Regions from separate parts of the Citricoccus sp. SGAir0253 genome, predicted to be linked through region 3. Evidence: predicted binding sites of a transcription regulator. Region 3 holds the regulator's gene; each other region holds the start of a gene.
The links. Region 3 encodes HrcA, which represses chaperone genes, less so after heat shock. Its sites were predicted from a motif close to TTNGCACTCGNNNNNNNCGAGTGCNAA; they were not measured.
Positions count from the first base shown of each region.

Region 1: the regulator HrcA is predicted to act here: its motif matches at 3,881-3,907, upstream of groES (co-chaperone GroES).
Region 2: the regulator HrcA is predicted to act here: its motif matches at 2,680-2,706, upstream of E7744_RS04830 (FmdB family zinc ribbon protein).

Region 1 covers NZ_CP039424.1:1,030,912-1,038,938, forward strand. The annotation lists gene E7744_RS04745 (ABC transporter ATP-binding protein) at 1-371, opposite strand, end outside; gene E7744_RS04750 (iron chelate uptake ABC transporter family permease subunit) at 374-1,423, opposite strand; gene E7744_RS04755 (ABC transporter permease) at 1,420-2,610, opposite strand; gene E7744_RS04760 (siderophore ABC transporter substrate-binding protein) at 2,610-3,692, opposite strand; gene groES (co-chaperone GroES) at 4,079-4,375, shown strand; partial or broken gene groL (chaperonin GroEL) at 4,561-6,152, shown strand; gene E7744_RS04775 (dicarboxylate/amino acid:cation symporter) at 6,451-7,830, opposite strand.
Region 2 covers NZ_CP039424.1:1,049,160-1,057,186, reverse strand. The annotation lists gene E7744_RS16470 (phosphotransferase family protein) at 1-236, opposite strand, end outside; gene E7744_RS04845 (hypothetical protein) at 254-952, opposite strand; gene E7744_RS04840 (GNAT family N-acetyltransferase) at 1,256-1,885, opposite strand; gene E7744_RS04835 (5-formyltetrahydrofolate cyclo-ligase) at 1,914-2,642, shown strand; gene E7744_RS04830 (FmdB family zinc ribbon protein) at 2,775-3,125, shown strand; gene E7744_RS04825 (hypothetical protein) at 3,595-4,158, shown strand; gene E7744_RS04815 (DUF4011 domain-containing protein) at 4,428-8,027, opposite strand, start outside.
Region 3 covers NZ_CP039424.1:1,636,562-1,644,588, reverse strand. The annotation lists gene E7744_RS07295 (PhoH family protein) at 1-887, opposite strand, end outside; gene E7744_RS07290 (16S rRNA (uracil(1498)-N(3))-methyltransferase) at 933-1,712, opposite strand; gene dnaJ (molecular chaperone DnaJ) at 1,721-2,857, opposite strand; gene hrcA (heat-inducible transcriptional repressor HrcA) at 2,915-3,928, opposite strand; gene E7744_RS07275 (DUF3097 family protein) at 4,081-4,962, shown strand; gene E7744_RS07270 (DUF4870 domain-containing protein) at 5,045-5,476, shown strand; gene hemW (radical SAM family heme chaperone HemW) at 5,513-6,793, opposite strand; gene lepA (translation elongation factor 4) at 6,811-8,027, opposite strand, start outside.

The DNA.
Region 1 (8,027 bases), 610 kb from region 3:
CGCGCCAGCTCGCGGGTGTCGGTCCCGAACACGTCCCGGCCCGCGACGGCGATCGTCCCGCCGTCCGCGGACAGCAGCCGGCCGATCATGGACAGCAGCGTCGACTTGCCCGCGCCGTTCGGCCCGATGATCGAGGTGACGCCGCCCGCCGGGACGACCGCCGTGACGTCGTCCACCACGCGCGTGCCCTCGTACGTCTTGTGCACCGCGTGCAGGGCGATGGCGAGCGCCCCGGCCCGAGGATCCCGCTCGTCCACGGGCCCGACGCCGGCCCCGTCACCTCCCGGAGCGAGGCCGGCCGGGGTGACCGGCGCCTCGGCGTCCGGCACCGCGGCACCGCGGCCCGGCCTCATGAAGTCCACCAGACCCATGGTCAGCGCACCTTCCCTCTCAACAGCATGGCGAGGAACACGATCCCGCCGGCGAACTCGATGATGATGCTCAACGCGGTGTCGAACCCGAACACGTGCTGCAGCACGAGCTGGCCGCCGGAGAGCATGACGATGCCCAGGAACACCGCGGCGGGCAGGACGAGCCGGTGCCGGAACGCCCCCACCTGGTAGGCGAGGTTGGCCACGAGCAGCCCGAAGAACGTCACGGGTCCCACGAGGGCGGTGGACACGGCCACCATCACCGCGGCCACCACGAGCACCTGCAGCGTGCGGCCCCGGTGGTCCACGCCGAGGGACACGGCGGTGTCCCGGCCCAGGGCCAGCACGTCCAGCTCGTGCCGCATCCGCCACACGGGGACCGAGGCCAGCGCGAGCAGCACGGCGGCGATGCCGAGCAGTTGCGGGTCCACCATCCCGAAGGAGGCGAAGAACAGGTCCTGCAGCACGATGAACTCGCTCGGGTCCATGAGCCGCTGGAGCAGGGCGGACACCCCGCGGAACAGGGTCGCGAACACGATCCCGATCAGCAGCACGAGGTGCAGCGACTGCCGTGCCCCCGTGAACAGCCACCGGTACAGCGCCACCGCGAAGGCGACCATGACCACCGCCTCCAGCAGGAAGCGCAGCGGCGCGGGGGCGCTGAGGAACGACTGCGCCGAGAAGACCCATACCATCACGGTCTGCACGAGCACGTAGAGCGCGTCGAAGCCCATGATGGACGGGGTGAGGATCCGGTTGCCCGTCACGGTCTGGAACAGCACCGTGGACACGCCCACGGCGTAGGCCACGAGCACCATGGCCGCCACCGTGGTGAGCCGCCGCGGCAGGATGTAGGCCACCGCCCCGGTGAGGTCCACCAGCACGAAGGCGGCCAGGCAGGCGACCGCGAGGGCGCCGAGGGCACCCACCACGAGCCACGCGCGCCGGTCGCCCCGGCGCCGGCCGGCACCGGGGCGGACGTCGAGGCCGCCGCGGGTCTCGACGGTGCGGCGGTGCCCCGCTACGGGGGAGCTGGTGAGGTCGGTGGTCACGCGGACCGCCCGGTGCGGGTGCGCAGCAGCAGGACGAGGAACAGCAGCGCGCCCACCACCGAGATGACGGTGCCCACGGGGATCTCGTAGGGGTAGCGCACGGTGCGGCCGATGATGTCGCAGGCCAGGACGAAGCCGGCGCCGAAGACGGCGGTCCACGGCACGGCCGTGCGGGCGTTGTCCCCGAAGACCATGGAGACCAGGTTCGGCACCACGAGCCCCAGGAACGGCAGGGCGCCCACGGTCACCACCACCACGGCGGAGATCAGCGAGACGAGCCCGAGCCCGAGGGCCATCACGGCCCGGTAGTCCAGCCCCAGGTTGGTGGCCACGTCCTGGCCCATGCCGGCCACGGTGAACCGGTCGGCGGCGAGGTACCCGCCGAGGGTCAGGGCACCCACGAGCCACAGCAGTTCGTAGCGGCCCGCGACGATGCCGGAGAAGTCGCCGATCATCCACGTGTTCAGGGTCTGCAGCAGGTCCGTGCGGTAGGCGAAGAACGTGGTGACGGCCGCGACCACGCCGCCGAGCATGATGCCCACGAGCGGCACGAGCAGGGTGGAGCGGGCGGGCACGCGGCGGATGATGGCCAGGAACAGCGCGGTGCCGGCCAGGGCGAAGACCGCGGCCACGCCCATCTTGCCCATCAGCGGCAGGGCCGGCAGGAAGAGGGTGGCCACGAGCAGCCCGGCCGCGGCGGACTCGACCGTGCCGGCGGTCGAGGGCTCCACGAAGCGGTTGCGCACCATCAGCTGCATGATGAGGCCCGCCACCGCCATGGCCAGCCCGGACAGCAGCACGGCCGCGGTGCGGGGCAGGCGGGAGACCGTGAACACGTGCCAGGCCGCCGGGTCACCGGCGAGCAGCGCGCCGGGGCGGACGTCCGTGACGCCCACGAACATGGACACGACGGCGAGCACCAGGATGCCCACCGCGCCGAGCCGCAGGGCGGCGCGCGAGGTGCGGAAGCTGCGCAGCTCCCGGGAGGTGACGCAGTGCTCCTCGGCGTGCGCCCGCACGGCACGCACCTCCACGGGGTCCGTGGCGCCGGGCACCCGGACGGGGGCCCGGGCCGGGATGCGGGCCAGCCCGCCCCGGTCGGAGACGGGGCGGGCCGGGGCGGCGGGGGAGCGGCGGCGCCGTCCCCGCAGGGACGACGCCGGCCGGCTGGCCTGGGAGGTGGTCATCAGTTGCCGGAGTCGTCGCCCTCGGCGGAGCCGGCGTCCGTGGTCGACTCGGTGACGACGCCGTTGACGACCTCGTCGATCATCCGCGGCAGGGAGTCCAGGCCGTAGCCCACGAGGTACCAGTCGGCCGGGTCCAGCTGGATGACGTTGCCGTTGCGCGCGGCCTTCGTGCCGTTGACCAGGTCGTTGTCCAGGACGGCGGCGGCGGTGTCCCCGCCCTCGCCCGTGGCGGCGTCGCGGTCGATGACGAAGAGGTTCTCCGGGTCGGCCTGGGCGATGAACTCGAAGGACACGGACTGGCCGTGGGGGCCCTCGGCCTTCACGTCCGCAGCGGTCGGGATGCCGAGCACGTCGTGGATCAGCCCGAAGCGGGAGCCCGCGCCGTAGGCGGTGACCTCGCCGGCGGAGGTGAGCACCACCAGGCCGTCGGTGTCGCCGGCCTCCTTGAGCGTGGACTTCGCGTCCTCGACCTTGGCCTCGACGGCCTCGAGCCGGTCCGCGGCCTCCTGCTCCTTGCCGAAGACCGCGCCGAGCGTGGTGACGTTCTCCTCGAAGGAGCCCATCTGGTCGGACTGGTCCACGGACAGGTCGATCGTCGGGGCGATCCTGGACAGCTCCGGGTAGGCCTCGGCGGTGCGCGCGGAGATGATGATCAGGTCCGGGGCCTCGGAGGCGATGGTCTCGAAGTCCGGCTCCTTCATGGCGCCGATCTTCACCTCGGCGGCGTCCGCCACCGGCTGCAGCTGCTCGGGGTAGACGGCCTCGGGCACGCCGGCCGGCTGCTCGCCCAGGGCGTTCATCGAGTCCATGACGCCCAGGTCGAACACGAAGACCTTCTCCGGGTCGACCGGGACCTCGGTGGTTCCCTGCGCGTGCTCCACGGTCACGGTCTCGCCCGAGGCCTCGCCCGAGGCCTCGGCCGAGGCGCTGCCGGAGGCGCCCTCGCCGTTGCCGGTCGCCCCGCCGCCGCACGCGGTGAGGGCCAGCGAGGACACGGCGACGACGGCGAGCAGCGCGGCGCGGCGGCCGCGGCGGGAGACGGGGGCGGCGTCGGAAACGGGCGAGGGGGAGGTGAGGGACACGGTCGTACTCCGGGGGTCGGGGGAGGGGAACCCTCCCGCAGCGCGGGCCCGCCGGAGGGACCGGAGGGGTGCGGCAAATGGTTCGTATTCCAAGCTTCTGGGCTGAGCGTAGAGGTAAGCCTTACCTAAGTGCAAGCGACGGGCGCGATTGCGTCACATGGGGCGCGCGTATTACGCGCCGGGGGCCTTTGGCACTCGCCTTGACCGAGTGCTAAAGCACGTCCTAGAGTCACTTCTGGCACTCCGGGGCACCGGGTGCCAAGCCTGAAGGACCTGCCATCCGGCACCCGCGACGACGGTTGGCCAGCCTACGGCGCACAGCAGAATCCACTGACGCCGGTCGGACCCCCTGGTCTGGCCCACCACAGAAGAAGGAGAGTGCAGACGTGTCTGTCTCCATCAAGCCCCTCGAGGATCGCATTGTTGTCCGTCCGCTGGAAGCCGAGCAGACCACCGCTTCCGGCCTGGTGATCCCGGACACCGCCAAGGAGAAGCCGCAGGAGGGCCAGGTCGTGGCCGTCGGCGCCGGCCGTGTCGACGACAACGGCAAGCGCATCCCGGTGGACGTCTCCGAGGGCGACGTGGTGCTGTTCTCCAAGTACGGCGGCACCGAGGTCAAGGTCGGCGGCGAGGAGTACCTCGTGCTCTCCGCCCGCGACGTGCTGGCCATCGTCACCAAGTGACTTCCGGCCGGGAGGCCCTGCCGGCCCCCGGCTGAGCCGCCCAGGCCCGGCCCGGCACCGAGCCGGCCGGGCCTGGTCGCGTCAGGCGCCGCCGTCGTCCCCTCCCGTCCGGGACCGGACGCCGGCCGCCATCCCAGCATCCCTCCCCGTCTTCCCAGACTTCCGGTACGAAAGGAGCTTCGTTCATGGCGAAGCAGCTTGCCTTCAACGATGAGGCCCGCCGCGCACTGCAGGCCGGCATCGACAAGTTGGCCGACACCGTCAAGGTGACCCTCGGCCCCAAGGGCCGCAACGTGGTCCTCGACAAGTCGTGGGGCGCCCCCACGATCACCAATGACGGCGTGACCATCGCCCGCGACATCGAGCTGGACGACCCGTACGAGAACATGGGTGCCCAGCTGGCCAAGGAGGTCGCGACCAAGACCAACGACGTGGCCGGCGACGGCACCACCACCGCCACCGTGCTGGCCCAGGCCCTCGTCAACGAGGGCATGCGCCAGGTGGCCGCCGGTGCCGCCCGAGCGACGTCAAGCGCGGCATCGAGGCCGCCGTGGCCGCCGTGGACAAGCGCCTGGGCGAGAACGCCGTGGACGTCTCCGGCAACCAGGTCGCCGCCGTGGCCGGCATCTCCGCCCAGTCGGACGAGATCGGCGAGCTGCTCGCGCGCGCCTTCGACACCGTCGGCACCGACGGCGTCATCACCATCGAGGAGTCCTCCACGACCTCCACCGAGCTGGTGATCACCGAGGGCATGCAGTTCGACAAGGGCTACCTGTCCCCGTACATGGTGACCGACGCCGAGCGCCAGGAAGCCGTCCTGGAGAACCCGTACATCCTGCTGAACTCCGGCAAGATCTCCAACGTGGCCGAGTTCCTGCCGCTGCTGGAGAAGGTGCTGCAGGCCTCCAAGCCGCTGTTCATCATCGCCGAGGACGTCGAGGGCGAGGCGCTGTCCACCCTCGTGGTCAACAAGATCCGCGGCACCCTGAACGTCGTGGCCGTCAAGGCCCCGGGCTTCGGCGACCGCCGCAAGGCCATGATGCAGGACATCGCCACCCTGACCGGCGCCCAGGTCGTCTCCCCGGACCTCGGCATGAAGCTGGACCAGGTCGGCCTCGAGGTGCTCGGCACCGCCCGCCGCGTGACCGTCACCAAGGACAACACCACGATCGTGGAGGGTGCCGGCTCCGCCGAGGACGTCAAGGCGCGCGTGGCCCAGATCAAGGCCGAGGTCGAGGCGACCGACTCCGACTGGGACCGCGAGAAGCTGCAGGAGCGCCTGGCCAAGCTGGCCGGCGGCGTGGGCGTCATCAAGGTCGGCGCGGCCACCGAGGTGGAGCTCAAGGAGCGCAAGCACCGCATCGAGGACGCCGTGTCCTCCACGCGTGCCGCGCTCGAGGAGGGCATCGTGGCCGGCGGCGGCACCGCGCTGATCAACGCGCTGTCCGCCCTCGAGGAGGACGAGGCCGTCAAGTCCCTCGACGGCGACGCCGCCGTGGGCGTGAACATCGTCCGCAAGGCCCTCGTCCAGCCGCTGCGCTGGATCGCCCAGAACGCCGGCGAGGACGGCTACGTGGTGGCCGCCAAGGTCGCGGAGCTGGAGCCGAACCACGGCTTCAACGCCAAGACCGGCCAGTACGGCGACCTGCTCGCCGACGGCGTCATCGACCCCGTCAAGGTCACCCGCTCGGCCCTGGCCAACGCCGCCTCGATCGCGGCGCTGGTGCTGACCACCGAGACCCTGGTGGCCGACAAGGTCGCCGAGGACGAGGACTGATCCCCTGACCTGGCGAGTGGCCCGGTCCGCCGGGGCCACTGACGCCCCCGGGCGTCGCTGACAACGACGACGTGGCATCCCCCGCAGAGGCGGGGGATGCCACGTCGTCTTTGGTCCTGTTGAGGGTGTCTCTAAGGTGTCGGCCTGCGGGGTGTCGGGTCCCCTGCGGTCGGCCGGAAGGCCCCGGACATGACGGGATGGACATTTCCCCCGTGAATGCACGGGGGAAATGTCCATCCTGGGATGATGTGCTGCGCGCGGGGCGCGGGGCCCGGACGGGGCGCCCGGGGGAGGGGCCTCAGGCGCGGGACGCCTCGGGGCGGCGCTCCGCGCCGGTGCCGGCGCCGCCGTCGTGCCCGGCGTCGAGGAGGTCCGCCTCGTCGTCGGCCAGCAGGTTCGCGCCGGCGCGGCTGGCATCGTAGCGGTCCTGGTCCAGGATCCCCTCCTGCTTGGACACGAGGGCCGGGACGAGCGCCTGGCCCACCACGTTCACGCCGGTGCGGCCCATGTCCACGATCGGGTCGACGGCGAGCAGCAGGCCCACGCCGGCCAGCGGCAGGCCCAGCGTGGACAGGGTCAGGGTCAGCATGACCACGCCGCCGGTGGTGCCCGCGGTGGCGGCGGAGCCCAGGACGGAGACCACGATGACCAGCAGGTAGTCGCTCCACGCCAGGTCCAGGCCGAAGAACTGGGCCACGAACAGGGCGGCGATGGCCGGGTAGATCGCGGCGCAGCCGTCCATCTTGGTGGTCGCGCCCAGCGGCACGGCGAAGGAGGCGTAGCCGCGCGGGACGCCGAAGTTGCGCTCGGCCACCCGCTGGGTCACCGGCAGGGTGCCGATGGAGGAGCGGGAGACGAAGCCGAGCTGGAAGGCCGGCCACATGCCGGTGAAGTACTGCCGGACGGACAGGCCGTGGGCCTTCACGAGCACGGGGTAGACGACCAGCAGCACCACGGCCAGGCCCACGTAGATGGCGACCACGAACTTGGCCAGGGTCCCCATGGTGTCCCAGCCGTAGCTGGCCACGGCGTTGCCGATGAGCCCGACGGTGCCGATCGGGGCGATGCGGATGATCCACCACAGCACCTTCTGGATGACCTCGAGCGTGGAGGCCGAGAAGTCCAGGAACGGGCGGGCGCGCTCGCCGAGCTTGAGGGCGGCGACGCCCACGGCGATCGAGATCACGAGCACCTGCAGCACGTTGAAGCTGACGGAGGTGGACAGGGTGCCGTCCTCGGCGGCGGCGGTGCTGGCGGACAGGCCCAGGAAGTTCGAGGGGACCAGGCCCTGCAGGAACGCCCACCAGCTGCCGGTCTTGCCCTCGTAGCCCTCGGGGGCCTGCTGCCCGGTGCCCACGCCGGGCTGCATCACGGCGCCGATGACGAGGCCCACGACCACGGCGATCAGCGAGGTGATGCCGAACCACAGCAGGGTCTTGGCGGCCAGCCGGGCGGCGTTGGTCACCTTGGCGAGGTTGGCGATCGAGGCGACGACGGCGAAGAAGACGAGCGGGATGACGGTGGTCTTCAGCAGCGAGACGTAGCTGGAGCCGATCACCTGGAGGGTGACGCCGAGGCCGGTCGGGGTCTCCTCGCTGTGGCCGGTCGAGCGGGCGACCAGGCCCAGGACGAGGCCGACGACGAGGGCCGCGAGGATCTGCGGGCCGAAGCCCGTCATCCAGGCGGGCCACCGGCGCGCGGCGGGGGCGGGGGCGGTGCGGTGGGAATTCTTCACCGCAGAAGGCTAGGCGGCACATACCACGGACGCCGAATGGCATTGCGCCATGTGACGGACGTGTGGCGCGGCTCGCGCGCGGCGGCTCACGCAGGGGTGTGAGCAAACTAAAGCCCTCAACCATGCGGACGGGCCTAGAC
Region 2 (8,027 bases), 590 kb from region 3:
GCCGGGGAGTCCTCCTCCGGGGCGCCGTCGTCGGGGGCGTCATCGGGCACCGCCCACGCCTGGAACACCCCCGTGGCCCCCGCGCCGGGCCGGTGCTGGAGGTCGACCAGGCGGGCGTGGTGCAGCCGCAACCCCTGTCCGGCCAGGACGTGCTGCAGCGTGTCCCGCACCGCGGTGGACGAGAGGTACCGGACCTGCCGGTCCTCCGCGTCCTCCCCCTGCGCCCGGTGGCGCATCGGCCGTTCCCCTGTCGTCAGACGGCCCGTCGGCGCTGGAGGACCTTGTCCAGGTCCAGGGAGCGGTTCGCGGTGGCCTGGACCTTGGCCAGGTACTCACCGGACACGCCGGACTTGAGCTTCGTGCCGGGCTGCGCGGCCGGGACCTCGGGGCGCACGAGCGGCTCCGGGACCGGCCGGTGGGCCTCCGCGGCGTCCAGGTAGGTGGGCCGCGGCACGCTGGGCAGGGCCGCGGCGTCGAGGTCGGCGCCCGGGGCGGGGGTCGGCGCGGAGCCGGCGGGGACGGCCGGGGCCGCGGCGGGGGCCGCGGCACCCTGCTCGTCCCGGGCGTGCGGGGCGGGCGCCTGGCCGGAGGCGGCGTCGAAGACGGCGGTCGAGCCGGAGCCGCTGGGCACGGCGTCGTGGACGACCGGCAGGCCGGGGTTCATGGCCTCGGTGAACGCCCGCTCGATCCGCTGGTCGCGGCGCGCCTTGCGGTCCCGCAGCGCGAGGGCGCGCAGGGAGGCGACCCCGCCCGCGGCCACGAGGGCCGCGACGAGGGCGGTCCCTCCCGTGCCCGCGCCGAAGAGGGCGGCGACCCCGGTGACGACGAGGACCAGCACGGCCAGCAGGGCGACGAGGGCGATGAGGGTGCGGTCCCACTTGACGCGGAACCCGGAGGCGGGCATCGACCGGGGCCGGACGCCGCGGGGCGTGGACTGGGCGGTGCGCGTCATGGGAATCCTCCGGTGGCGACGGGGCGGGGGCGATTGGCTGGCCCTCCGGTGGATGGCGAACAGCCACGCCGCCACCAGCGCGCAGAGCACCAGGGAGGCGTGCAGGCGGACATCCGGAAGGTAGCCCAGTACGAGACTGAGCGACTCCTCCAGAATAGCGATGCCTGTATCCACGCCCCAAACGGTACCGGCACCGAAGCACACGAGTGTCATTCGCCACGCTGTGTCGCTCCGACCAGCGGTTTTCCGTGCCGCTCCACTCCCTCGTGCGCCGCGTCGTGCGCCGCCTCGTCCGCCGCCCGCTCAGCCGGCCGGACGCCCCCGGCCCAGCCGCGCGAGCAGCCCGCCGGGGACCTCCGGGGCGGTCAGCGCGAAGGACTCGTGGTCACGCCAGTCGCCGTCGATGTGCAGGAAGGCACGGCGCAGGCCCTCGTGGCGGAACCCCAGCTTCTCGACCACCCGGAGGCTGGGCCGGTTCTCGGGGCGGATGTTGACCTCGATCCGGTGCAGTCCCAGCACGGAGAAGCAGTGGTCCACGGCCAGCGCCACCGCGGTGGGCACGAGGCCCTGGCCCGCGCGGGCCTGGTCGATCCAGTAGCCGATCGCGGCCGACTGGGCCGAGCCGCGCACGATCGAGGACACGCTCAGCTGCCCGGCGATCGCCGCCCGCCCGTCCGCGGTGCCCCGCACGCAGATGAGCCACGGCAGCCCGGTCCCGTCCCGGCCCGAGCGGTTGAGCACCCGGACCATCTCGTGGAAGCTCTTGAGGCCGGTCTCCGGCACCGGGTTGGTGGCGTCCCACGGCCGCAGCCACTCGCGGTTCCGGGACCGCAGCGCCATCCACTCCTCCTGGTCGGAGCGGCGGAACGGCCGCAGCACGAGGTCGCCGTGCTCCAGCGTCACGGGCCAGGAGTGCGTCGGGACGGGAGCCATGAGGCGATCCTAGGGGCACAATGGTGGGGTGTCCCCCAACGACCCCACGCCCCAGGACCAGCCCACCGCCGAGTACTCCGCGTCCCTGACCGGCCATCGCGGCTCCACGCCCCAGGAGACGCTGGCGTGGCGCAAGCAGGACACCCGCACGCTGTGGCGGGCCCGGCGCCGCGAGCTCGGCGAGGCCGAGCGGACGGCCCAGTCCGAGGCCATCACGCGCCACGTGCTGGAGTGGTACCTCCCGCGGGCGCGCCACCGGCGGGCCGCCGTCGTGATGTCCTACGGGACCGAACCGCAGACCGGGCCCCTGCGCGAGGCCCTGCACGGGGCCGGGATCGAGGTGCTCGTGCCGATCACCGAGCCCGAGCGGCAGTTGTCCTGGACCGCTTGGCACCCCGGCGTGGAACTGGCGCGGAGCGCGGTGGCGCCCATCGACGAGCCCGTCGGCGAGCGGCTGGGCGTGGAGACCATGGCGACCGTGGACCTCGTGCTGGTGCCGGCCCAGGTGGTGGACCTGCTGGGGATCCGGATGGGCCAGGGCGGCGGATACTACGACCGGTTCCTGGCCGGGGTGCGCCGGCTGCGGGAGGCCGGCGACGGCGGCCCCGTCACCGTGGCGAGCGTGTTCCGGCACGAGCTGATGACCCGGGGATACCTGCCCGCCGGGGAGTTCGACGAGCCGGTGGACGGCGCGGTGACCGCCGACGGCCTCACCTGGTTCGGCGACGGGGTGGACCCGCTGGCCGCCCGGGCGTGACGTGCCCGACGGCGGCCGCCCGGCCGGGGGTGTATCCTTAGCACTCGAAACGTGAGAGTGCCAAGCCACCCGGCCGACGGAGCGACCCGTCGTCCCGCGGACCGGCAACGGCTGGTCGGAAGGAGTAACCCCGTGCCCACCTACGCCTACGCCTGCAAGGACTGCGGTCACGCGTTCGACATCGTCCAGTCGTTCAGCGACGACTCCCTGACCGTCTGCCCCCAGTGCGAGGGCACCCTGCGCAAGAAGTTCAACTCCGTGGGCGTGGTGTTCAAGGGATCCGGGTTCTACCGCAACGACTCCCGCTCCGACCGCTCGGGCTCCACCGCCGGTTCCTCCACGGCCGCCGCGTCCGCCTCGGGCGACTCGGCGGCCTCCGCCGGATCGTCCTCGACCAGTGGCTCGTCCTCGTCCTCGTCCGACGCCTCGGCAGGCTCCTCCGCCCCGGCGCCGGCCAAGACGCCCGCCGCCGCCTCCGCCTGAGCCGGCCGCGCCCCCGGGCGCGGCCCGCCGCTCCCCCGCACCTCCCGCCGTGGGCGCGGTCCTGCACCGCTGACGCGGCCTGGAGCGTCGTCCGCTCCCGTCCCCTCGCCCGCCTCGAGGTGGACCCCTCAAGTGCTCTGATCGGGGCATGCCCGCCCCGCGCCTGCCCCGCTCCCCCGCCGTCTCTCCCGTCCGCTCCGCCGCACCGCCGGCCGGCCACCCGGGACCGGACGTGACCGCCCCGCCGCCCCGGGCCCACCGCGGCCCGTCCCGCGGCGCACCCCCACGACGCCCGGCGTCCCGACCCGACCGGTCCTGGCTGCGCCGGCAGCGGGCCGTGGTCCGGCGACGGCTCCGGACCGCGCCGCCCGCTGCGCTCACCCTGGCGCCCGGCGACGGCGGGGAGGATGCAGGCTTCCCGCGCCCCGCCGCCGGCCGCATCCGGCGCACGCGGCGCACGCCGCTTCGGGTGGCCCTCGCCGCCCTGCCCCTCCTGCTGGCCGTGGTGCTCGCCGTGCTCACCGGCGCCCGCCCGGCCCCGAACCATCCCGGCCGCGCGGAATCCCGCGAATCCGCCGGGGCTGTCGGCTCGCCCGACGCGGTCGTCGCCGCCCCCGACGGGTCGGCCCCGGGGGCACCACCGCGGCCCGGCACCGCCGGGGACGCCGTCCCCGCGCCCCTCGCGGGCGGCGCGCTCGGGGACGCCGACCCCACGGGGCCGACATCGGGGTCCGCCGCCGCCACCGCGAGGCCGGACCGGACGGGGGACATCCCCACGCCCCCGCGGGGCCACCGGCCGGTGGCGGTGCGTGTCGGCGACCCGGCCGCCCTGGCCCTCGTGGGGACCGGGGACGCGGTCGACGTGGTGGGCCTCGACGGCAGCGTGCTCGGGAAGGGCCTGGAGGTCCTGCGGGGCGGTGGTGGCGCGGGCCAGGCCGTGGTCCTGGCGGTCCCGGACGCCGACGCTCCCGCCCTCGCCGGGGCGGTCCTCTCGCTCGAGGTCACCGTGATCCGCTCGGCGGGGGCACCGTGACGGTCCCCTCCGGGCGGCCTACCCCCAGTGCGGCGGTCGCTGCTCCAGCAACCACCGGTCCCGCTCGGACAGCGCGGCGTCCCCGTCCCGGGAGGCCCGCTCGGCCCTCCGGGGGGAGGGCGCGGCCGGATCGGCGAGGTGCGGCTCCGGACCGTCCGCGGCGGCCGGGCCGGTCCCGGCGGCATCGGCCCGGCGGTGGCGGCGGCGACGCGGGGAGGGATCCCCTCCCGGCGCCGCGGACCGATCGGCCGGAGCGGAGGGGGCCACGCTCAGGACCGGCTGTCCGCGGCCGTCGACCCGGCCCCCGAGATGCCACCGGCGACGGCAGCGGACTCGGCGCCGTGCTCACGGGTCCCGGACGGGTCCTGGTGGTCCTCCTCGCCGTCCCGGTGGTCGAGGTCGGAGGGCTCGCGCTCCGGGCCGGCCTGCTCGTCGCCGGCCTGTGCCGGGCCGGCCTGCTCGGCTCCGGGCTGTGCCGGGCGGTCGTGCCAGGCGTCCGGGCCGGTCGGCGACGCGTCGCCGCCCGGGGCCGCCGCCTCCCCCGCCCCGGCCGCGCCAGGGGCGTCCGCGGCGGCGTCGGCACCGGTACCGGAGTCACCACCCGTCGCCGCCCCGGCACGGGAAGCGAGGCCCTCCTCGGCCAGGACGTCGCCGGGACCGTGGCCCGCCGCGGGCAGGCCCAGGAACGAGGCCACGGCCTGCGCGCAGCCGGCCGGGTCGGCGAAGACGTCGATCGTCCACAACGGGTGGTAGCGCCAGCCGCTGCGCTCGAGCTGCTGCGGCCGCTGGCGCGAGCGCTCGCGCACGGACATCGCCCGGTAGGCCTCGGAGCCGTCGGAGACCAGGGCCACGGGAGCGGCCTGCTCGGCGGTGGCCTGCCCGTCCCAGGAGGGCAGCCCCAGCGGGTTCCACACGGCCAGGTCGATGCTCCCGGCGTAGTCCGGGACCACGGTGCCGTGCCGCTGCTGCAGCCGGTCGGCCAGGTCGGCCACGAGCGGGTCCCGCGGCCGGGGTGCGGCGGTGTGGCCGGAGTCCTTGAGGTAGGTGGCGAGCAGCCCGTAGAAGTCGGCGGCGCCGTTGCCCAGGCGCTCGGGGTCCAGGTCGTCCGGGTGCACGCAGGTGAGCACGTGCAGGTGGCGCCGGGCGCGGGTCATCGCCGTGGCGTACAGCTCCCGGCCCCCGGCCTCGGAGAACGGCCCGAAGTGGTGGACCACGCGCCCGTGGGGCGTGCGGCCGTAGCCCAGCGTGAAGACGATGTGGTCCCGCACCACGCCCTGGGCGCGGGCCATGGGGGCCACGACGAACGGCTCCTCGGCCCGGTTGAAGAACGGCGCGGCCCAGGGGTTGTTCGGCAGGTTCAGCCGGATGGCCTCGGCCACGCGCCGGGCGTGCAGCGGGCTGGCGGTGATGACCGCCAGCGAGGCCTCCGGCCGCCGGCGGATGTGCTCGAAGACGAGGTCCATGGCGCGGTTCACCTCCGCCACGGTGGACTCCACGCCCTCGTCGCCGGCGCCGGGCATCCCGGTGCCGCCGGGCAGGAACTCCACGCGCACCGGGTGGTCGGAACCGGTCAGCTCGGCGGCCCCGGGCAGCATGTCCACGCGGCCCTCGTAGAGCTGCTCGCTGAGCAGTCGCGTGAGCCGGCGCTCCAGGCCGCGGTGCATGGTGTCGAGCTCGACGCAGGGCAGCACGCGCATCAGCGCGGTGAAGGCGGAGTCCACCTCGCGCGGCAGGACGGCGGAGGCCGTCGGGTCCACGGAGACATTGAAGGGCTTCGGCGAGCCCGAGGTGCCGTCGCCGAACGCGACCACCTGGCGGCCCCGGCTGATGGCACCGAGCGCCGTGCTCAGCGCCAGCGACTCGGCGTCGAGCAGGATGACGGTGTCGAAGCCCATCTCCGGCGGGAACTCGGCCAGCGCCAGGGGCGAGGTCGTCCAGACGGGGACGAGTGCCTGCAGCAGCTCCGGCTCCAGGCCTGCGAGGGAGTCCGGTCCGGGGCTGCCGTCCTTGAGCAGGGACCGCAGCACGCGGGCGGAGGCCCGGTGCTGGGTGTTCGCCCGCTTCCACTGCTGGGACATCCTCCAGCCCAGGCGCTGGGCCCCGCCCTCGAGGTGGGCGGTGTCCGCCAGCCGGTACTCGGCCTCGATCCGGCGCAGCGAGTCGGCGTCCATCATGGCGAGGTAGTCGTCCCCGGAGATCATCGCCTCCAGGGCGGACTGCCACCAGGCCAGCTCGAGCTCGGCGCGCAGCTGGTCGGTGGGGACCTCACGCTGCTGCAGGTCGGCCAGCAGCTCCTGCAGGCCGTGCTCGCGCAGCTGGTCCCCCACGAGCGTGCGCTCGGGCAGGGTCTTCAGCGTCTCCTGATCCGCCACGAGCCGGTCCAGCACCTCGCTGAGCTCGTCCACGGGCATCCGGTCCAGCCGCTGCGCCTCCGCGCCCGGCTCGGCCAGCATGCCCTGGAGGCGGGCCAGCTCGCCGGCCACCTCGGCGCCCTTGGCGGACAGGGCCTCGAGCCCCGTCGGGACGGCGGGGTGCCGCTTGGACAGGGCCCACTGCGCCCATTCCGCCCGCTGGGCCTGCACGTGGACGAGGGCCTCGTGCAGGTCCGCGACGTGCACGCCGGGACGGATGTACTCCTTGGCCACGCGGCGCAGCCGGGAGCGGGTCATGGAGGACATCTCCACCCCGTGCTGCTTGCGCCACTGGCCGGTGGCCGTGGCGGAGATCAGGTCCGTCACCGGGCGGTCGAAGATGTCCGGGGTGAACTGGTCCAGCGAGGCGCGCACCGCGGACAGCAGGCGGATCTGGCGGACCCACTCGGAGAACGTGTCCCCCGTGCGCAGCTGGGCCTGCTCGGTGGCCTGGTCGAGCTGGTCGCGCAGCACGGGCAGCGCGGCGGCCAGGTCCTCGGCCAGGCCGTAGGCCTCCTCCGTCTCCTGCACGTTGCGCAGCCGCGCGCCGTACCAAGGGCTCTCCGTGGAGGACCGGGAGAACGCCCCGAGCTCCCCGGCGCGGATGAGCTTGGCGACGGTCTCCTCGCGGTTGACGGTGGCGTCCAGCACGGAGCGCTTGAGCCGCACCGTGGTGGAGGGGGCCGGGTCCAGGGCGGTCAGCGCCGCGAGCGACTGCATGGCCTGGAACGGGGAGCACCCCCAGCGCTCGCGCGTGTTGTGCAGGCTGCCCAGGTGGTCGTTGAGCTGGTGCCGGCGCTCCACGAGCGTGGCGTTGAGCCGGCTGGTGGCGGGCTCCTGGGCCCGCTCCACCCGCAGCAGTGCCGCGATGAGCTGGCGGCGCACCGCGTCCGGCGTGGCGCCCGCGGGCAGGTCCAGCACCATGGAGTCCAGGTCCACCGAGCCGAGGCGGCGGCGGAAGTCGTCCAGGGTGGCGGTGCGCTCGGCGACCACGAGCACCCGCTTGCCGTCCGCGGCGAGCTGGGCGACGGCGTTGGCCGCGGTCTGGGTCTGGCCGGTGCCGGGCGGGGTGAGCACCACGAGGTCGTGGCCCACCCCGATGTGGTCGAGGGCCCGCTGCTGGGACGGGTCCGCGTCGAGGATCAGCGTCTCGTCCTGCGGGTCCCGCTCGTCCAGCGGCGGCAGGCCGGTGTCCTGCAGTTCGCCGCGGCGCGGGACCATGCCGGAGCCGGCGTCGTAGAGGGCGGAGACCACGGGATGGGTGGAGTCCACGACGTCCACCGAGGCGGTGTCCGCGAGGTCGGCGAAGGTGGAGACCAGCAGCCGGTGCTCCACCACCAGGCCGCGCACCTCGCGCCCCTGGGAGCGCAGCAGGTCCATGGCCGGCAGCGGCTCGAGCTTGGCGGTGGCGTAGGCGGCCCGCAGGTAGTCCTCGGGGTCCAGCGTGATCCGGAAGGC
Region 3 (8,027 bases):
AGCACGGACACGGCCTGCGCCAGTCCCGAGTCGGTGCCGCGCGGCAGGTCGACCTGGCTGGTGTCCCCCGTGACCACCATGTGCGAGCCGAAGCCCAGGCGGGTCAGGAACATCTTCATCTGCTCCCCCGTGGTGTTCTGCGCCTCGTCGAGGATGATGAACGCGTCGTTGAGCGTGCGCCCGCGCATGTAGGCCAGCGGGGCGACCTCGATCGTGCCGTCCGCCATCAGCCGCGGGATGGACTCCGGCTCCACCATGTCGTGCAGGGCGTCGTAGAGCGGGCGCAGGTAGGGGTCGATCTTCTCGGACAGCGTCCCGGGCAGGTAGCCGAGCCGCTCCCCCGCCTCCACGGCCGGGCGCGTCAGGATGATCCGGTTGACCTCCTTGGCCTGCAGCGCCTGCACGGCCTTGGCCATCGCCAGGTAGGTCTTGCCGGTGCCGGCGGGCCCGAGGCCGAAGACCACCGTGTGCTGGTCGATGCACTCGACGTAGCGCTGCTGGTTCACGGTCTTGGGCCGGATCTTCCGGCCGCGGCTGGAGAGGATGGACGCCGAGAGCAGCCCGGAGGCCCGGGCCCCGGAGCCGCCGCGCACGAGCGTGGTCACCTGCTCGACGACCTCGGGGGTGATGGAGGTGCCGCGGCGGGCCAGCACGTGCAGGTCCTCGACGATCTGGCGGGCCTGGCCCACGTCGGCCGCGGCGCCGTCCACGTCCAGGTCGTGGCCGCGCACGGACAGCGCGAGCCCCGGGTAGATGCCCTCGAGGATGCGCAGCAGCAGGTCCTGCGTGCCGAGGGTGCGCACCATGTCCTCCGCGGAGGCGAAGGTGATGGTGACCTGGTCCCGGTCGGTGCCGGCGGGTTCGGTGGAGTCGGTCGGAAGACTCAAGGCGGGTGGCTCAGCTCCTGCTGTGGTGGGTGTCCTGGGGGAAGTCTACGGCCGGGCGCCGAATCGTCCCAGCAGCTGCTGGACGACGGCGGTGGCGGCGGGGCCGGCGGTCGAGGACCGCAGCACGTTGCGGCCCAGCAGCACGGGACGGGCGCCGGCCCCGGCCAGGGCCCGGGCCTCGGCCGGGCTGATCCCGCCCTCCGGCCCGACGACCATGACGATCCGCTCCGCGTCCGCACCGGCGGCCGCGAGCACGTCGCCGAGGGGCTCGGTCGCGTCCTCGTGCAGCATCAGCACGAGGGTGCCCGGCCCGCACACGGAGGCGACCCCGACGCCGTCGAGCAGCTCCCGGGCGGCCGGCACCCGGGTGCGGCGGGCCTGCTTGGCGGCGGCCAGCAGGGCGGCCTCCCACTTGGCCAGGGCCTTGGCCGTCTTGGCCGCCTTGCCGCCTCCGCCGGTCCAGCGCACGATGGAGCGCTCCGCCTGCCACGGGTGGACGGCGTCCACGCCGAGCTCGGTGGCGGCCTGGACGCCCATGAGGTCCCGGTCGCCCTTGGCCAGGGCCTGGACGAGGACGAGCTCCGGCCGCGGGGCCGGCTCGTCGGTGACCTGCTCGGCGGTCGCCTCGAGGCGGTCGGCGTCGGCGGAGCGCACCGTGGCCGTGACGCGGCGGCCGGAGCCGTCGGCGACGTCGAGGTGCTCGCCGACGCCCAGCCGCATGGACTGCGCCGCGTGCCGCGCCTCGGCGCCCGTGAGCACCACGGCGTCGCCCGGCCGCGTGCCGGTCAGCGCCCCGGGACCGGCGTAGAACAGCGGGTGGCTCATCGCTCAGCTCACAGGTGCTTGAAGTTGTCGCGCAGCTTCGAGAACAGCCCGCGGTGCTCGGTCGTGCCGTGCACGGTGTCCTCGCCGCGCGCGACCGCCAGCTCCTCGAGCAGGCGCCGCTGCTCGTCGTCGAGCCGCGTGGGGGTCTCCACCCGCAGCGTGACCCGCAGGTCGCCGCGGCCCGCGCCGCGCAGCCGGCCGACGCCCAGCCCCTTGAGGACCTGCACCTCGCCGGACTGCGTGCCGGCGTGCACGGGCACCTCCTGCTCGCCGTCGAAGGTGTCCAGCACGATCGTGGTGCCGAGGGCGGCGGCGGTCATGGGCACCGACATGGTGGCCAGCAGGTGGTCCCCGTCGCGCGTGAACACCTCGTGCGGGCGTACGTCGATCTCCACGTACAGGTCGCCGTTGGGGCCGCCCCCGGGGCCGGCCTCGCCGCGACCGGCGAGCTGGATGCGGGTGCCGGTGGCCACGCCGGCGGGGATCTTGACGGTCAGGGAGGTCCGCTGGCGCACCCGGCCCTGGCCGGCGCACTCGCGGCACGGGTCGGGGATGACGGTGCCGTAGCCCTGGCAGGCCGAGCAGGTCTCGGCGGCCATGACGGTGCCGAGGATGGAGCGGACCGGGCGCCTGACGGCGCCCTGGCCGTGGCAGATGGTGCAGGTCTCGGGCTGGGTGCCCGGCTGGCAGCAGCTGCCCTCGCACGTGGGGCAGACCACGGCGGTGTCCACCTCGAGGGTCTTGTCCGTCCCGAACACCGCGTCGCGCAGGTCGATCCGCGCGGTGATGAGCGCGTCCTGGCCCCGCCGGGATCTGCTGGCCGGGCCGCGCCCGCCCATCCCGCCCGGGCCGGCGCCGCCGCCGAAGAAGGTCTCGAAGATGTCCTGGAAGCCGCCGAAGTCGCCCCCGCCGAAGCCGCCCATGCCGCCGGTGCCGTTCTCGTGGCCCGTGGCGTCGTAGTTGCGCCGCTTGCCCTCGTCCGAGAGCACCTCGTAGGCGCGCGTGACCTCCTTGAACTGGTCGGCGGCCTCCGGGGCGGGGTTGACGTCGGGATGGAGCTTGCGGGCCAGCTTGCGGTAGGCGCGCTTGATCTCCTCGGCGGAGGCGTCCCGGCTGACGCCGAGGACCTCGTAGTGGTCTGCCACGGTGGGGGGTGTTCCTTCCGGACGGGAGTGGTTCGGTGCGGTCGTCGGGGACCGAGGTTACTGGGACAGGATCCTGGACAGGTACCGGGCGATCGCGCGCACGGCCGTCATGGTCCCGGGGTAGTCCATGCGGGTGGGGCCCACGACGCCGAGCTTGGCCTCCGCGCCGGGCCCGTAGCCGGCGGCGATCACGGAGGTCTCGGCGAGCGAGCCGGTGTTCTCGGAACCGATGCGCACGCTGAGGCCGCGCACGTCCGCCTCCATCTCGGCGAGCAGGCGCAGCAGCACCACCTGCTCCTCGAGCGCCTCCAGGATCGGCCCGATCGAGTACGGGAAGTCCCCCGGGGACCGGGCCAGGTTGGCGGTGCCCGCGAGCAGGATGCGGTCCTCCCGGCGGGCGGCGAGCAGCTGGTCGAGCTGCTCGGCCATCGTGGTCGCCAGCTCGCGGTCGGCCGCCGGCACGGAGGCCAGCGCCGCGCGCAGCCCGTCCACCGCCTGGGCGGGGGTCAGCCCGTCGAGGTGCCGGCGGAACAGCTGCTTGAGCACCTCGAGGGAGGTCTCCGCGGCGTCCTGCTCGGTGGCGAAGAGGCGCTGGTCCACCTGCCCCGAGGAGAGGATGACCACCACGAGCACCCGGCGCGGGGCCAGGGAGACGACCTCGAGCTGGCGGATCGTGGAGGCGTCCAGGTGCGGGTACTGGACCACGGCGACCTGGTTGGTCAGCTGGGCCAGCAGCCGCACGGTGCGCGCCATCATCTCGTTGACGTCGTCCGTGGACTCCAGCAGCGCCTGCACGGCGCGGCGCTCGGCGGCCGAGAGGGGCTTGACCTCCGAGATCTGGTCCACGAAGACGCGGTAGCCCTTGTCCGTGGGGATCCGGCCGGCGGAGGTGTGCGGGGCCACGATCAACCCCTCCTCCTCGAGGGCCGCCATGTCGTTGCGGACCGTCGCCGAGGACACCCCGAGCCGGTGGCGCTCCACGAGCGCCTTGGATCCCACCGGCTCCCGGGAGGCCACGTAGTCCTCGACGATCGCCTGCAGCACCTGCATGCGGCGCGGATGCTCGCTCATTCCACCCTCCCGTCACGACTGGTTAGCACTCGGTCAGTTCAAGTGCCAAGTCTACCGCCTCTGTCCAGTCACCCACCGCCCGCGCGCGCCGGGGCGGCAGGGCGCGAGCCGCTCCCCCGGATCGCCCGACGGGCTTGCTAGCGTCGGGGCCCATGGAATGGAACAGCTGGGGACCGGGCACCCTCGACGGCGGCTTCCGCCCCGCCGCCCGTGCCGTGCCGGACGTGCCCGCGGACCGGGGCACCGTGCTGGAGGACGCCGGGACCGGGTTCACGGGCGCGGTCCTGCGGGTCGAGCGCTCCGGCGGCGTGCACCTCGTGGTGCTGGAGGACCGCCGGGGCCGGACGCGCTCCTTCCCCCTGGGCCACGGTTTCCTCGTCGATGGCGAGCCCGTGCACGTGGTGCCGCCGGCGCCGTCCCGGCCGGCCGCCGTCGGGGTGACGGGCCGGGCCCTGCCCGCGCGGACCGCCTCGGGCTCGATCCGGGTGGAGAACGCCCGCGCCCGCACCGCGCGCGCCTCGCGCATCTGGGTGGAGGGCGTGCACGACGCCGAGCTCGTGGAGAAGGTGTGGGGCGAGGACCTGCGCCTGGAGGGCATCGTGGTGGAGCCGCTGCACGGGGTCGACGACCTCGCCGCGGCCATCCGGGAGTTCTCCCCGGGCCCGCAGCGCCGCCTGGGCGTCCTCGTGGACCACCTGGTGCCCGGCTCCAAGGAGCAGCGGATCGCCGACGAGGCCCTGCGCGTGCCCGGCGCCCGCGGCAACGTGCTGATCGTCGGGCACCCGTACGTGGACGTGTGGCAGGTCATCAAGCCCTCGGTGCTCGGCATCGGCGCCTGGCCCGTGGTGCCGCGCGGACGGGACTGGAAGACCGGCATCCTCGAGGGGCTCGGCTGGCCCCACCGGACCACGGAGGACGTGGGGCTGGGGTGGAAGCGCCTGCTCTCCCACGTGCGGAGCTACGCCGACCTGGAGCCGTCCCTGCTGGGGCGCGTCGAGGAGGTCATCGACTTCCTGACGGCGCCCGGGGCGTAGGTCCGCGTAGACTGGCGGACGGAGCAGCGAGCAGCGCCCCGTGCAGTACCCCGGCAGTACCGAGACCGAGAGGCAGCAGGACGTGTCACAGCAGCAGCCCAGCGGACCGCGCGGCCCGCGCCCGAGCGCCGCGCCCCGGCGCGACCAGCAGCTGCAGGGCTCCCCGGCCCAGGCCGAGCCGCTGACGCCCGCCGAGGACCGGCAGTGGGCCACCCTGGCCCACTTCGGCGGCATCCTCGGCTTCGTGCCCTCGCTGGCGATCTACCTCGTCTTCCGCCACCGCGGCCCGTTCACCGCCCAGGAGGCCAAGGAGGCGCTGAACTTCACGCTGCCGCCCACGGTGCTGGCGATCGTGGCGAACCTGCTGGCGCTGATCCCCGTGGTCGGCGGCATCTTCGGCATCATCGCGATGCTCATCTGGCTGTTCATGACGATCTCCGGCGTGGCCGCCGGCATCCACTGCAACAAGGGCCGGCCGTACCGCTACCCACTGAACCTGCGCCTCATCCAGTAGGCGCCGCGGTCCGTGCGGGGCCGGGCGCCCGGGGGCTCAGAACCCGGCCAGCCGCCGCACGATCGCGTCGTCCAGCAGGCGGCCGCGCAGCGTGGGCACCACCCGCCCGGCCAGCGCCGCCCTCCCGTCCAGCAGCCCTTCGGCGATCATCGCCGCGATCTCCCGACGCGCCGCCGCCCCGCCGTCCGGGGCCGTGTCCAGCACGGACGCCTCCAGCCCCTCGGCCAGCCGCACGCCCAGCATGACCCGCTCGAGGAACCGCGCCTCGGCGTCGGGCTCCTCCCGGCCCACGGACGGGGAGACGCCGGTCGCCAGGCGCTGGGCGTAGGCGGCGGGGTGCTTGGCGTTCCAGAAGCGCACGCCGCCCACGTGCGAGTGTGCCCCCGGGCCGGCGCCCCACCAATCCTGGTCCCGCCAGTAGGCCATGTTGTGCCGGGCCCGGTGGACGCCCGTGCCCTCCGGGTCCAGGGCCCAGTTGGAGATCTCGTACCAGCGGTAGCCGGCCGCGGAGAGCAGCTCCTCGGCGAGCAGGTACTTGTCCGCCTGGTCGTCCGGGTCCACGTCCGGCTGCACGCCGCGCTTGACCGAGGCCCCGAAGCGGGTGCCCTCCTCGACGATGAGCGAGTACGCCGAGACGTGGTCCGGGCGCAGCGCCAGCGCGGCCTCCACCGTGGTGCGCCAGTCCTCCAGCGACTCCCCCGGCGTGCCGTAGATGAGGTCCAGGGAGACCTCCAGCCCCGCGTCCCGGGCCCAGCCGACGGCGGCCGGGACGTTCTCCGGGCGGTGCGTCCGGTCCAGCGTGGCCAGCACGTGCGGCACGGCGGACTGCATCCCGAAGGACACCCGCGTGAACCCCCCGGCGGCCAGCTCCGCGAGCGAGTCCGCGGTGACGGAGTCCGGGTTGGCCTCCGTGGTCACCTCGGCGCCGGGCGCGATCCCGAACAGCTCCCGCGCGCGGGCCAGGATGCCCACGAGGTCGGCGGCCGGCAGCAGCGTGGGCGTGCCGCCGCCGAAGAACACCGTCTCCAGGCGGCGGGGCGGCAGGCCGGAGGCCGCCAGCGCACCGGCGGCGAAGTCCAGCTCACCGGCCACGGTGGCCGCATAGCTGGACCGCGACGCCCCCGGTCCCAGGTCCTGGGCGGTGTAGGTGTTGAAGTCGCAGTAGCCGCAGCGCACGTCGCAGAACGGCACGTGGACGTAGAGGCTGAACGTCCGCGGGGCGCCGGCGGCCGCCGCCTCGCGCACGAGGCGGGCGGCGTGGCCGGGCAGCCGGCCGTCGTCGGGCGCGGGGTCCCCGAGGGGGAGGACGGAGGGCACGCGGGCCGGTCCCGGCGCTACTTCTTGGCGCCGGACTCGGAGCCGGCACCGTCCGAGGACAGCGCGGCGATGAAGGCCTCCTGCGGGACCTCCACCCGGCCGACCATCTTCATGCGCTTCTTGCCCTCCTTCTGCTTCTCGAGCAGCTTGCGCTTGCGGGAGATGTCGCCGCCGTAGCACTTGGAGAGCACGTCCTTGCGGATCGCCCGGATGTTCTCGCGGGCGATCACGCGCGAGCCGATCGCGGCCTGGATCGGCACCTCGTACTGCTGGCGCGGGATGAGCTCCTTGAGCTTGGAGGTCATCATGACGCCGTAGGAGTAGGCGTTGTCCTTGTGCGTGATGGAGCTGAACGCGTCCACCGTCTCGCCCTGCAACAGGATGTCCACCTTGACCAGGTCGGCGACCTGGTCGCCGTCGGCCTTCCAGTCCAGGGAGGCGTAGCCCTTGGTGCGGGACTTGAGCAGGTCGAAGAAGTCGAAGACGATCTCGGCCAGCGGGATCCAGTAGCGGATCTCCACGCGCTCCTCCGAGAGGTAGTCCATGCCCTTGAGCTGGCCGCGCTTGCCCTGGCACAGCTCCATGACGGCGCCGATGAACTCCGCCGGCACGATGATGGTCGCCGAGGCCATCGGCTCCCGGACCTCGCGGATCTTGCCCTCGGGGAACTCGGACGGGTTGGTCACCGTGACCTGCGTGCCGTCCTCGCGGGTGACCTCGTAGACCACGTTCGGGGCGGTCGAGATCAGGTCCAGGTTGAACTCGCGCTCGAGCCGCTCGCGGATGATCTCCAGGTGCAGCAGGCCCAGGAAGCCCACGCGGAACCCGAAGCCCAGCGCCACGGAGGTCTCCGGCTCGTACACGAGCGCGGCGTCGTTGAGCTTGAGCTTGTCCAGGGCGTCGCGCAGCACGGGGTAGTCCGAGCCGTCGATCGGGTACAGCCCGGAGAACACCATCGGCTTGGGGTCCTCGTAGCCGCCGATCTGCTCGGTGGCCGGGTTGGCCGCCCCCGTCACGGTGTCGCCCACCTTGGACTGGCGCACGTCCTTCACGCCCGTGATCAGGTAGCCCACCTCGCCCACGGACAGGCCCTTGGAGGGGATCGGCTCCGGGGAGGACACGCCGATCTCCAGCAGCTCGTGCGTGGCGCCGGTGGACATCATGGTGATCTTCTCGCGCGGGGAGAGCTTGCCGTCCACCACGCGCACGTAGGTCACGACGCCGCGGTAGGTGT